3 regions of the Enterobacter sp. I4 genome follow, and region 2 is predicted to be linked to each of the others. Evidence: predicted binding sites of a transcription regulator. Region 2 holds the regulator's gene; each other region holds the start of a gene.

Region 1 (4,075 bases), 1.5 Mb from region 2:
CTCTCGCGCCACGAGCTGGAAGCGAACGATTTTAAAGAGTAGTACCGCAAAATTCGCCTGAATATGATACTGTGAGCAATCGATTACGAGGCAGCTTACAGGCATGAGTTTAAGGACACACCATGAAAAAGATTGATGCGATTATTAAACCTTTCAAACTGGATGATGTACGTGAAGCGCTGGCAGAAGTGGGCATCACCGGGATGACCGTAACTGAAGTGAAAGGTTTTGGTCGTCAGAAGGGCCACACCGAGCTATACCGTGGCGCAGAGTACATGGTGGACTTCCTGCCGAAAGTGAAAATCGAGATCGTGGTGAGCGATGATATCGTCGATACCTGTGTGGACACCATTATCCGCACGGCGCAGACCGGTAAAATTGGCGACGGGAAAATCTTCGTCTTTGACGTGGCGCGCGTGATCCGCATCCGTACCGGCGAAGAAGACGACGCGGCGATTTAAGCAGAGCTTCCTGGTCGGGCGTGGCGCGCCGACGCCCGACAAAAAAAGCCCCTCGAAAGAGGGGCTTTTTGCGTTACAGCACCTTATGCGGGCCAAAACATTCGTAATGAATGTTGTCTTTATTTACGCCCAGCTCAACCAGCTGCTTCGCGGCATACTGCATAAACGCCACCGGACCACAAACGTAGAACTGCATTTCCGGCGCGCTGAACGCCCCTTCATGCTCGCCTAAATTCATCAGGCCTTCGCTGTCAAAACGTGCCGCCGCGCGGTCAGCTTCGGTCGGCAGACGATACCAGGTATGGGCGGTAAAGTGGGGCAGACCCGCCGCCAGCGCTTTCACTTCATCCGCAAAGGCGTGAACGTCGCCGTTCTCTGCCGCGTGGAACCAGTTTACCTGCGCGCTGTGGTTTGATTTTGCCAGCGTATCCAGCATTGCCAGCATCGGGGTTTGACCAACGCCTGCGGAGATCAGCGTCACCGGGGTAGTGGCCTCAACCGCCATAAAGAAGTCGCCTGCCGGCGCAGCCAGATGGACGATATCACCCACGCGGGCGACGTTATGCAGCCAGCTTGAGACCTGGCCACCGTCCTCGCGTTTCACCGCAATGCGATAGCCTTTGCCGTTTGGCTTACGGGTCAGGGAGTACTGGCGGATCTCCTGGTGCGGGAAACCTTCCGGCTTCAGCCACACGCCCACGTACTGGCCGGGCTGATAATCGGCAACCGGCTGACCGTCAACCGGCTCAAGCTCAAAGCTGGTGATAAGCGCGCTGCGCGGCGTTTTCTCTACGATACGGAACGCGCGCGTGCCTTCCCAGCCGCCGTTCTTGCTGGCGTTTTCGCTGTAGATTTGCGCTTCACGGTTGATGAAGACGTTTGCCAGCACGCCGTAGGCTTTACCCCAGGCGTCAAGCACCTCCTGGCCCGGGCTGAACATTTCGTCCAGCGTGGCGAGCAGGTGGCTACCGACGATGTTGTACTGGTCTGGTTTGATCTGGAAGCTGGTGTGCTTCTGCGCGATTTTTTCCACCGCGGGCAGCAGGGCGGGCAGGTTGTCGATGTTGCTGGCATAGGCGGCAATGGCGTTGAACAGCGCTTCACGCTGATCGCCGTTACGCTGGTTGCTCATGTTGAAAATCTCTTTGAGCTCCGGGTTATGCGTAAACATGCGATCGTAAAAATGGGCGGTCAGCTTAGGACCCGTTTCAACGAGCAGTGGAATAGTGGCCTTCACGGTAGCGATGGTTTGGGCGTCGAGCATAGCAGCTTCCTTCTGATGTTACTTTAATGATGTATTTTATATACATCTTATAAAAATAACCCTGCAATGTAAATGGTTCTTTGCATCGTGAAAAATATGCATCACAAACCTGAAAAGAAATCCGTTCAACGCAGCGCACGCTTTATTCCTCAAACCCTTGCGTGGCGCGAAGGAAAACGTTTGCGTAAAATCGTTTGTCAAGACCTGTTATCACAGAACGATTCAGTTATACTGTTGCCCGTTGTCCAACAGGACTGCCTTTTCAGGCCAAAATTTACTTGTTAGCTGAGTCAGGAGATGCGGATGTTAAAGCGTGAAATGAACATTGCCGATTATGATGCCGAACTGTGGCAGGCTATGGAGCAGGAAAAAGTACGTCAGGAAGAGCACATCGAACTGATCGCCTCCGAAAACTACACCAGCCCGCGCGTGATGCAGGCGCAGGGTTCTCAGCTGACCAACAAATATGCTGAAGGTTATCCGGGCAAGCGCTACTACGGCGGTTGCGAATACGTTGATATCGTTGAGCAGCTGGCCATTGACCGTGCGAAAGCACTCTTTGGCGCTGACTACGCTAACGTCCAGCCGCACTCTGGCTCCCAGGCTAACTTCGCTGTATACACCGCGCTGCTGCAGCCGGGCGATACCGTTCTGGGTATGAACCTGGCACAGGGCGGCCACCTGACTCACGGCTCCCCGGTTAACTTCTCCGGCAAACTGTACAACATCATTCCTTACGGTATTGATGAGTCCGGTAAAATTGACTACGAAGACATGGCGAAGCAGGCCAAAGAGCACAAGCCGAAGATGATCATCGGCGGCTTCTCCGCATACTCCGGTATCGTTGACTGGGCTAAAATGCGTGAAATCGCAGACAGCATCGGCGCATACCTGTTTGTTGACATGGCGCACGTTGCCGGTCTGATTGCCGCAGGCGTTTACCCTAACCCGGTTCCACACGCTCACGTTGTGACCACCACCACCCACAAAACCCTGGCAGGCCCGCGCGGCGGCCTGATCCTGGCGAAAGGCGGTGACGAAGAGCTGTACAAGAAACTGAACTCCGCTGTGTTCCCAAGCGCACAGGGCGGCCCGCTGATGCACGTTATTGCTGCGAAAGCGGTAGCGCTGAAGGAAGCGATGGAGCCCGAGTTTAAGGTTTACCAGCAGCAGGTTGCCAAAAACGCCAAAGCGATGGTGGAAGTGTTCCTGAACCGTGGCTACAAGGTGGTATCCGGCGGTACTGAAAACCACCTGTTCCTGCTGGATCTGGTTGATAAGAACCTGACCGGTAAAGAAGCTGACGCCGCCCTCGGCCGCGCCAACATCACCGTGAACAAAAACAGCGTGCCAAACGATCCGAAGAGCCCGTTCGTGACCTCCGGTATCCGTATCGGTTCTCCGGCCGTAACGCGCCGCGGCTTTAAAGAAGCGGAAGTGAAAGAGCTGGCGGGCTGGATGTGCGACGTTCTGGACAACATCAACGACGATGCGGTTATCGAGCGCGTTAAAGGTAAAGTTCTGGATATCTGCGCGCGCTTCCCGGTATACGCGTAATACCTCTGCTTTGCAGAAATAAAAAAGGCCGCATCCGCGGCCTTTTTTTATGGGCTAACGCCGGTCGAGAGAGAGTGCTCCCGGACCCACGATGGCCAGCAGTATAAATGCCCCCGCTATGCTGACGTTTTTATAGAAATTGATCATGTTTGGCACAACCGCATCCCCGGTCATATCCCAGTAATGGTGACCAATAACCGCCGTGCCCAGCGTGTAGAACACAAACAGTACGGCGAGTGGGCGGGTAAAGAAGCCCAGCACAATCAGGAACGCGGCAGGAACCTCCATCACAACGGCAATAATGGCCGCCAGCGTGGGCATGGGGGCGCCAAGCGAGGCCATATACTGTACGGTGCCGCTAAAGCCCGTCAGCTTTGGATAACCGAAAATAATAAACAGAACGACGATGGCAATACGGGCAATCAAAAGCAGGAGAGAACGGGAGGAGCCGAAATCGAAATAACGTAAGCTGTTCATGGTAAACAACCTCTTCAGGCGATGTACTTTAAACGTAATACAGATTTACCGCTCCCGCCATACGCCGTCCGGCTAGCGATGATGTTAATTTTTCGTTAATTTATAGCGCGCTAACGGCTTGCTAAAGCGCCGGATAAACGCGAGACTATCGCCTCCATTTCGGGAGGGATTCATGGTCTTGCATTCCACGCGCTGGCTGGCGCTCAGCTATTTCACCTATTTCTTTAGCTACGGTATTTTTCTGCCTTTCTGGAGCGTCTGGCTCAAAGGAATCGGCCTTACGCCAGAAACTATCGGCATCCTGCTGGGCGCGGGG
Region 2 (4,075 bases):
CGCCAGCCCCAGCAACAGAACGGGCTTACGGCCAAAACGATCCGACAGCGGTCCCCATAGCAGCTGCGCAAAAGCGAAGCCTGCGAGGAACAGGCTCAGGCTGGCGCTGATGGCGGCGGCAGGGGTTTGCAAATCTTCCTGCATCGCGGCGAACGCGGGCAGATACATGTCGGTCGCCAGAAAGCCCAGCACGCTTAAGCCGCCGAGCCAGACTAAAAATCCTTTCCTGGGTTGCACTATTTATTCTCCTGAGGAGGCAGGTGTACGTTGCCGCAGAGTGTAGGGAGTGCAAAGCGGCTTGTGAAACGCTAATATTTGGCGAGTGCATTCAAAAATTTTGCAGGCAGAAAATGTGGTCAGATTATTCCCTTGAAGTGGTCGATGCCGTGGCCCGTAACGGCAGCTTTACCGGTGCCGCGCAGGAGCTGCACCGCGTTCCCTCGGCAATCAGCTATACGGTGCGGCAGCTGGAAGAGTGGCTCGCGGTCCCGCTGTTCGAGCGGCGCCATCGCGACGTTGAACTGACGCCCGCCGGGGCGTGGTTTTTGAAAGAAGGGCGGTCTGTTATCAAAAAAATGCAGATCACCCGCGAGCAGTGCCAGCAGATCGCTAACGGCTGGCGCGGACACCTTTCCATTGCGGTGGATAACATCGTTAAGCCGGAGCGTACCCGGCAGATGATCGTCGATTTTTATCGCCATTTTTCCGACGTTGAGCTGCGCGTTTCGCAGGAAGTGTTCAACGGGGTCTGGGATGCGCTGGCGGACGGCCGGGCAGAGATGGCGATAGGCGCCACGCAGGCCATCCCGGTTGGCGGGCGCTATGCGTTTCGCGACATGGGCATGCTGAGCTGGACTTGCGTCGTGGCGCGCGATCACCCGCTGGCGGCGATGGAGGGGCCGCTGAGTGACGACACGTTACGCAACTGGCCGTCGCTGGTGCTGGAGGATACCTCCCGTTCGCTGCCCAAGCGCATTACCTGGCTGCTGGACAATCAGCGCCGGGTAGTCGCGCCGGACTGGGAGTCGTCAGCCACCTGCCTGAGCGCGGGGCTGTGCGTTGGGATGGTGCCGGTACACGTTGCGCGTCCGCGCATCGACACGGGGGAGTGGGTGGCCCTGACGCTGGAAAATCCCTTCCCGGACGCAGCCTGCTGTCTGACCTGGCAGCAAAATGACGTATCGCCCGCGATGGCCTGGCTGCTGGATTATCTGGGAGACAGCGAAACGCTGAACCGGGAGTGGTTACGGGGACCAGCGTAGCTGGCCCCGAGAAATGATTAACGACGGTAGTCGCGGAACGGGCCGTCCGCAACGGAGCGGCGTTCAATCAGGCGCGGGTGGACTTCAATGGACTGGGACTGTTCACGCTTGTTGACGATCCTGTCCATCAGCATATTGAAGGCCGTTTCACCCAGAGAGTCTTTCGGCTGGTGAATGGTGGTCAGCGCCGGGGTGAAGAAGCGGGCGTTGCGCACGTTATCATAGCCGATCACCGAAATGTCCTGCGGCACGCGCAGGCCCAGCTCGTCCGCCGCACAGAGCGCGCCCATCGCCATGATGTCGCCGCCGCAGAACACCGCGGTAGGGCGATGCTGCTGGGAAACGATCTGCTGCATGGCGCGGTAGCCGGACTCCGGCTCGAAGTCGCCCTGCACGATCCAGTTTTCCGGCACGACGATCATCGCTTCTTCCATCGCCTTCATAAAACCGGCCAGGCGGCCAGCGCCGGTGTTGCGCTCCAGCGGGCCCGGGATCACGCCAATTTCGCGGTGACCGCGTTCCACCAGGTAACGACCCGCCATGTAACCGCCTTCGAAGGCGTTATCAATCACCGAATCGGTGAAATCGGCGCGCGCTTCGCCCCAGTCCATCACCACCATTGGAATGTGGCGATACTCTTCCAGCATGGAAAGGACCGACTCAGGGTATTCAGAACACATCACCAGCAGGCCGTCCACGCGCTTTTGCGCCATCATCGACAGGTAAGCGCGCTGTTTCTCAATGTTGTTCCACGCGTTGCCCAGAATCAGGGTGTAGCCTTTCTGGAAGCAGTTTTTCTCAACGGCTTCGATGATTTCAGCAAAGTAGGCCGCTTCACTGCTGGTAGCCAGCAGGCCAATCGATTTCGTGTGATTAACCTTCAGGCTGCGCGCAACGGCACTCGGCGAGTAGTGCAGTTCTTTGATCGCTGCCCACACGGCATTACGCGTCTCTTCTGCGACGAAACGCGTTTTGTTAATAACATGTGATACGGTTGTAGTGGAAACGTTTGCGCGTTTTGCTACGTCTTTAATTGTTGCCATTAAATGTCACTCCAGACCATATCCTAAGCTCCTGAAAAACTTGAAGGTAAACGTTTGCCTTCTCTCACCCTTATTACGCAATCTTGAGTTGCGACACGCCGGGAAAACGACACAGGACGTCAGGAGGGGGTCAATGGCCGGTACGCTAATAAATTTAGCGTGGAATTTTGTCCTATCTTGATGAAAAGGGGAAGAGGTAAAGTGGATATCCGCTTAAATCCTGGAAGATTTTTGACCTGAACTGTGTAAAAATGAGCAGGCTCACTTTTCGTAGGGTGAATAAAAGGAGAAAAATTGATGAGTACCGATCTTAAGTTTTCGCTGTTTACCACCATTGTTGTTCTTGCTCTTATCGTTGCGGGTGGTTTAACCGCTGCGCTGCACTGATTCAGACGGGGGAGAGCTTTCTCCCTCGCTTTGTGCGATTGTTACCCCTCCGGCAAAAATCTTTTGCCAAAATGTTAACTTCTCATTTTTTGTGATTGATGTCATGCTTTTGACTTCTTAATTCTGTGTCGCGTTATGGCACGGTTTCCGGAGTTCATTCATGAAAATCAATTTTCCACTGCTGGCCCTGGCGATTGGCGCTTTTGGGATTGGCACCACTGAGTTTTCCCCAATGGGGTTATTGCCTGTTATAGCCCGGGGCGTGGACGTCTCAATCCCTGCGGCCGGTATGTTAATCAGCGCCTACGCGGTTGGCGTGATGGTAGGGGCGCCGCTGATGACGCTGCTGCTTTCGCACCGCGCGCGCCGCAATGCGCTGATTTTCCTGATGGCGATTTTCACCCTGGGGAACGTGCTTTCCGCGATTTCACCGGATTACACCACCCTGATGCTCTCACGCATTTTGACCAGCCTTAACCACGGCGCGTTCTTCGGGCTGGGATCGGTTGTGGCCGCCAGCGTGGTGCCAAAACATAAGCAGGCCAGCGCGGTGGCCACTATGTTTATGGGGCTGACCATCGCCAATATCGGCGGCGTGCCCGCAGCCACCTGGCTGGGTGAGACGATCGGCTGGCGTATGTCTTTCCTCGCAACCGCGGCGCTCGGCGTAATTGCGATGGTGGCGCTGTTCTTCTCTCTGCCGAAAGGGAGCGCCGGTGAGCGTCCGGAAGTGCGTAAAGAGCTGGCTGTGCTGATGCGTCCTCAGGTGCTTTCTGCGCTGCTCACCACGGTGCTGGGAGCAGGGGCGATGTTTACGCTCTACACCTATATCTCCCCGGTGCTGCACGATATCACCCACGCGACGCCGGTATTTATTACCGCGATGCTGGTGCTGATTGGCGTGGGCTTCTCCATCGGTAACTATCTTGGCGGGAAGCTGGCGGACCGCTCCGTCAGCGGGACGCTGAAGGGTTTCTTAACCCTGCTGATTGCGATCATGATTGCGATCCCGTGGCTGGCGCGTAACGAAGTGGGTGCCGCAATTGCCATGGTGGTGTGGGGCGCAGCGACTTTTGCCGTGGTACCGCCGCTGCAGATGCGCGTAATGCGCGTCGCGCACGAGGCTCCTGGGCTCTCTTCTTCGGTCAATATCGGTGCGTTTAACCTCGGCAATGCGCTGGGCGCGGCTGCCGGCGGGGCGGTCATTTCCGGGGGGCTGGGCTACAGCTTCGTTCCGGTGATGGGCGCAATCATTGCCGCACTCGGCCTGCTGCTGGTGCTGATGTCCGGTCGCAAACAGCCTGAAGCAGCGTGCACCGCTGAATAAACAAAAACGCAGAAGGGTCTCCCCTTCTGCGTGTCTCTTACGCGGCGAAGTTCTTC
Region 3 (4,075 bases), on a different contig from region 2:
TGCACCCAGGAAGGCCGTCAGGCGTACTGGGTCTGCACCCTGATTGAAGAGTCTGAGCTTCTGGAAGCGCAGGCTGCCGAAGCCACGTGGGAAGAGCTAAAGCTCGCCCTGCCGGAGCTGAACGTCGGTCTTGTTCACGGCCGCATGAAGCCCGCCGAGAAACAGGCGGTAATGCAGTCGTTCAAGCAGGGCGAGCTGCATTTACTTGTTGCGACAACGGTCATCGAGGTAGGTGTGGACGTGCCAAACTCCAGCCTGATGATTATCGAGAACCCGGAGCGTCTGGGCCTGGCGCAGCTCCACCAGCTGCGGGGCCGCGTGGGGCGTGGCGCGATCGCCTCCCACTGCGTCCTGCTCTACAAAGCACCGCTGTCGAAAACCGCGCAGATGCGTTTGCAGGTATTACGCGACAGCAACGACGGCTTCGTGATTGCGCAAAAAGATCTGGAGATCCGCGGCCCGGGCGAACTGCTGGGCACGCGTCAGACGGGTAATGCCGAGTTTAAAGTGGCAGATTTGCTGCGCGATCAGGCCATGATCCCCGAGGTTCAGCGCCTGGCGCGCTATATTCATGAACGCTACCCCGAACAGGCGGCAGCGTTAATCGAGCGCTGGATGCCGGAAACCGAACGGTATTCCAACGCCTGACGATCAGCCAAACATCGGCAGCATCAGGTACAGCTTAATGACCAGCGCGTTGACGATATCAATGAAGAACGCGCCAACCATCGGGACCACCAGAAACGCCATGTGTGACGGGCCGAATCGTTCAGTGATCGCCTGCATGTTGGCGATGGCCGTAGGCGTTGCCCCCAGCCCAAACCCACAGTGACCCGCTGCCAGTACCGCCGCATCATAGTTTTTGCCCATCATGCGCCAGGTGACAAAGATGGCATACAGCGCCATAAACACGGCCTGAACCGCCAGAATCGCCACCATCGGCAGCGCCAGCGACGCCAGCTCCCACAGCTTGAGGCTCATCAGCGCCATCGCCAGGAACAGCGACAGACTGACGTTACCCAGCACGGACACCGCGCGTTCAAAGACGCGGTAGAAGCCCATCTGCGCCAGACCGTTGCTCAGGATCACCCCGATAAACAGCACGCAAACGAACGTTGGCAACTCGAAGGCCGTTCCCGCCAGCCATTGCGCAACGATTTTGCCCACGGTGAGGCAGATCGCAATCATGGCGATGGTTTCAATCATCACCAGCGAGGTGATGCTGCGGCCAACGTCCGGTTTTTCGAACGCCGTTGGCACCATTTCATCATCCGGTCTGCCTTCCGGCGTGGTGGAGTGCTTCACCAGGTAACGCGCTACCGGGCCGCCAATCAGGCCGCCAAGCACCAGACCAAAGGTCGCGCAGGCCATCGCCACTTCCGTTGCGTTTTCAAAGCCATAGCGTTCGATAAACAGCTTGCTCCACGCCGCCCCCGTGCCGTGGCCGCCTGACAGGGTGATTGAGCCCGCCAGCAGACCCATCAGCGGATCCAGCCCCAGCAACGACGCCATACCGATGCCGATGGCGTTTTGCATCAGCAGCAGCCCAACCACGACAATCAGGAACACGCCCAGCACCTTGCCGCCCGAGCGCAGGCTCGCCAGGTTGGCGTTGAGGCCGATAGTGGCAAAGAAGGCCAGCATCAGCGGATCTTTGAGGGACATGTCAAAATCGATTTCCCAGCCCATGCTTTTTTTCAGCACCAGCAGGGCCAGCGCCACCAGCAACCCGCCGGCGACAGGTTCAGGAATGGTGTACTTTTTCAGAAAGGAAACACTGTGTACCAGCTTGCGACCAAGCAGAAGAACCAGCGTTGCGGCAACAAGGGTCGACAACGTATCGAGATGAATCATAAGAGGCTCCTGTTATGCGCGTATTCCATACACACGCGGCGTTATCCTGGGCCGGGTTATGCTCGTCATGAGCCACCGGCGCGAAAAGTGTAATTTTTTTTCCCTCTGCGTTGTAGAAAACCTGCTCACACCGGCAGATTTTCTCTCTTTTTTTTGCTGGCAATCGTTTGCTTTTACCAGGTGGTCAGATAAAATGCCCGCTTTTCCACCGTGGGATTGCCGCCGATGTCTGTTAATACTCTGGAGTCTTCTGATGCGCAACCGATTGCGCAGAAGCAAAACAGCGAACTGATTTACCGCCTTGAAGATCGTCCCCCGCTGCCACAAACCCTGTTTGCCGCCTGCCAGCACCTGCTGGCGATGTTCGTTGCGGTCATCACGCCTGCTCTGCTGATTTGTCAGGCGCTGGGATTACCGGCACAGGATACGCAACATATCATCAGTATGTCTCTGTTCGCTTCCGGCGTGGCCTCCATTATTCAAATTAAAGCATGGGGTCCGGTGGGTTCGGGTTTATTGTCGATTCAGGGCACCAGCTTCAACTTCGTGGCGCCGCTGATCATGGGCGGTACGGCACTGAAAACCGGCGGCGCAGATGTCCCGACGATGATGGCAGCGCTGTTCGGCACCCTGATGCTGGCAAGCTGCACAGAGATGATTATTTCCCGCGTGCTGCACCTGGCGCGCCGCGTGATCACCCCGCTGGTCTCCGGCGTGGTGGTGATGATTATCGGCCTGTCGCTGATTCAGGTGGGCCTGACCTCCATCGGAGGCGGCTACGCGGCAATGAGCGACCATACCTTTGGCGCCCCGAAAAACCTGCTGCTGGCTGGCGTCGTGCTGGCGATCATTATTCTGCTTAACCGCCAGCGTAACCCTTACCTGCGCGTTGCGTCGCTGGTGATCGCCATGGCGGCCGGTTACCTGCTCGCATGGGCGCTGGGTATGTTGCCTGAAAACACCGCGCCAGCGAACGCGGCGCTGATAACCGTCCCTACCCCGCTCTATTACGGCCTGGGCATTGACTGGAGCCTGCTGCTGCCGCTGATGCTGGTCTTTATGATCACCTCGCTGGAGACCATTGGCGATATCACTGCCACCTCCGACGTTTCCGAGCAGCCGGTGTCTGGCCCGCTGTATATGAAACGCCTGAAAGGCGGCGTGCTGGCAAACGGCCTGAACTCCTTCGTCTCTGCGGTGTTCAACACCTTCCCGAACTCCTGCTTCGGCCAGAACAACGGCGTGATCCAGCTGACCGGCGTCGCCAGCCGCTACGTTGGCTTCGTGGTGGCGCTGATGCTGGTCGTTCTCGGCCTGTTCCCGGCGGTGAGCGGATTCGTGCAGCACATCCCTGAGCCGGTCCTGGGTGGCGCGACGCTGGTCATGTTTGGCACCATCGCCGCCTCCGGCGTGCGTATCGTTTCACGCGAGCCGCTGAACCGCCGCGCAATCATGATTATCGCGCTGTCTCTCGCCGTGGGTCTTGGCGTGTCCCAGCAGCCAATGATTCTGCAGTTTGCCCCGGACTGGGTGAAGAACCTGCTCTCCTCCGGCATTGCCGCGGGCGGCATCACGGCTATCGTGCTGAACCTCGTATTCCCGCCTGAAAAGAACTGATCCTCCTCACGGCAGGCTGTCAATGCCTGCCGTGACATCTCTTTACACCATTCCCGCCTTGAGCATTGCGCATAAATCGTGCATAACTCCTCTATATGCGTTTCGCGGGAGGGAAGACCATGAAATTTATTGGAAAGCTGCTCATCTATCTTCTGGTAGCCCTGCTTATTGTAGTGCTCGCCTTCTATTTTCTGCTCCAGACCCGCTGGGGCGCGTCGCAGGCTAGTAGCTGGATCACGGTGAATACCGATTACGAGCTCAGCTTCGACCAGATGGATCACCGGTTTTCATCCCCTTCCCACATCCTTCTGGAAAACGTCACCTTCGGACGCGATGGCCAACCGGCCACGCTGGTCGCCAAAACGGTGGACATTGGCTTAAGCAGCCGTCAAATCACCGACCCGCTGCATATGGACACCATCACCCTGTCTGATGGCACGCTGAATTTATCGCCGCAGACTGCACCGCTGCCGTTCCAGGCCGACCGTCTGCAGCTCAACAACATGGCCTTTAACAGCCCGAATACGGCGTGGGATCTGAGTGCGCAAAAGGTCACCGGCGGCGTCAGCCCGTGGCAGCCAGAGGCGGGGAACGTGCTGGGGAA

The links. The regulator PurR, encoded in region 2, represses purine synthesis genes. The targets are predictions, from matches to a motif close to CANGCAAACGTTTGCNTG.
Region 1: glyA (serine hydroxymethyltransferase) is a predicted target of PurR. The motif match lies at 1,895-1,912, and genes of this name have one in related genera.
Region 3: gltS (sodium/glutamate symporter) is a predicted target of PurR. The motif match lies at 2,011-2,028, and genes of this name have one in related genera.

What each region holds. Positions count from the first base shown of each region.
Region 1 covers NZ_JALBUO010000001.1:1,023,090-1,027,164, forward strand. The annotation lists gene glrR (two-component system response regulator GlrR) at 1-42, shown strand, start outside; gene glnB (nitrogen regulatory protein P-II) at 123-461, shown strand; gene hmpA (NO-inducible flavohemoprotein) at 535-1,725, opposite strand; gene glyA (serine hydroxymethyltransferase) at 2,029-3,282, shown strand; gene MOQ06_RS04900 (DoxX family protein) at 3,337-3,759, opposite strand; gene MOQ06_RS04905 (3-phenylpropionate MFS transporter) at 3,932-4,075, shown strand, end outside.
Region 2 covers NZ_JALBUO010000001.1:2,500,044-2,504,118, reverse strand. The annotation lists gene punC (purine nucleoside transporter PunC) at 1-237, opposite strand, end outside; gene punR (DNA-binding transcriptional activator PunR) at 351-1,262, shown strand; gene purR (HTH-type transcriptional repressor PurR) at 1,280-2,305, opposite strand; gene MOQ06_RS11850 (YnhF family membrane protein) at 2,603-2,692, shown strand; gene MOQ06_RS11845 (MFS transporter) at 2,853-4,019, shown strand; gene sodB (superoxide dismutase [Fe]) at 4,057-4,075, opposite strand, start outside.
Region 3 covers NZ_JALBUO010000002.1:1,320,738-1,324,812, reverse strand. The annotation lists gene recG (ATP-dependent DNA helicase RecG) at 1-648, shown strand, start outside; gene gltS (sodium/glutamate symporter) at 652-1,854, opposite strand; gene xanP (xanthine/proton symporter XanP) at 2,080-3,471, shown strand; gene MOQ06_RS18615 (AsmA family protein) at 3,591-4,075, shown strand, end outside.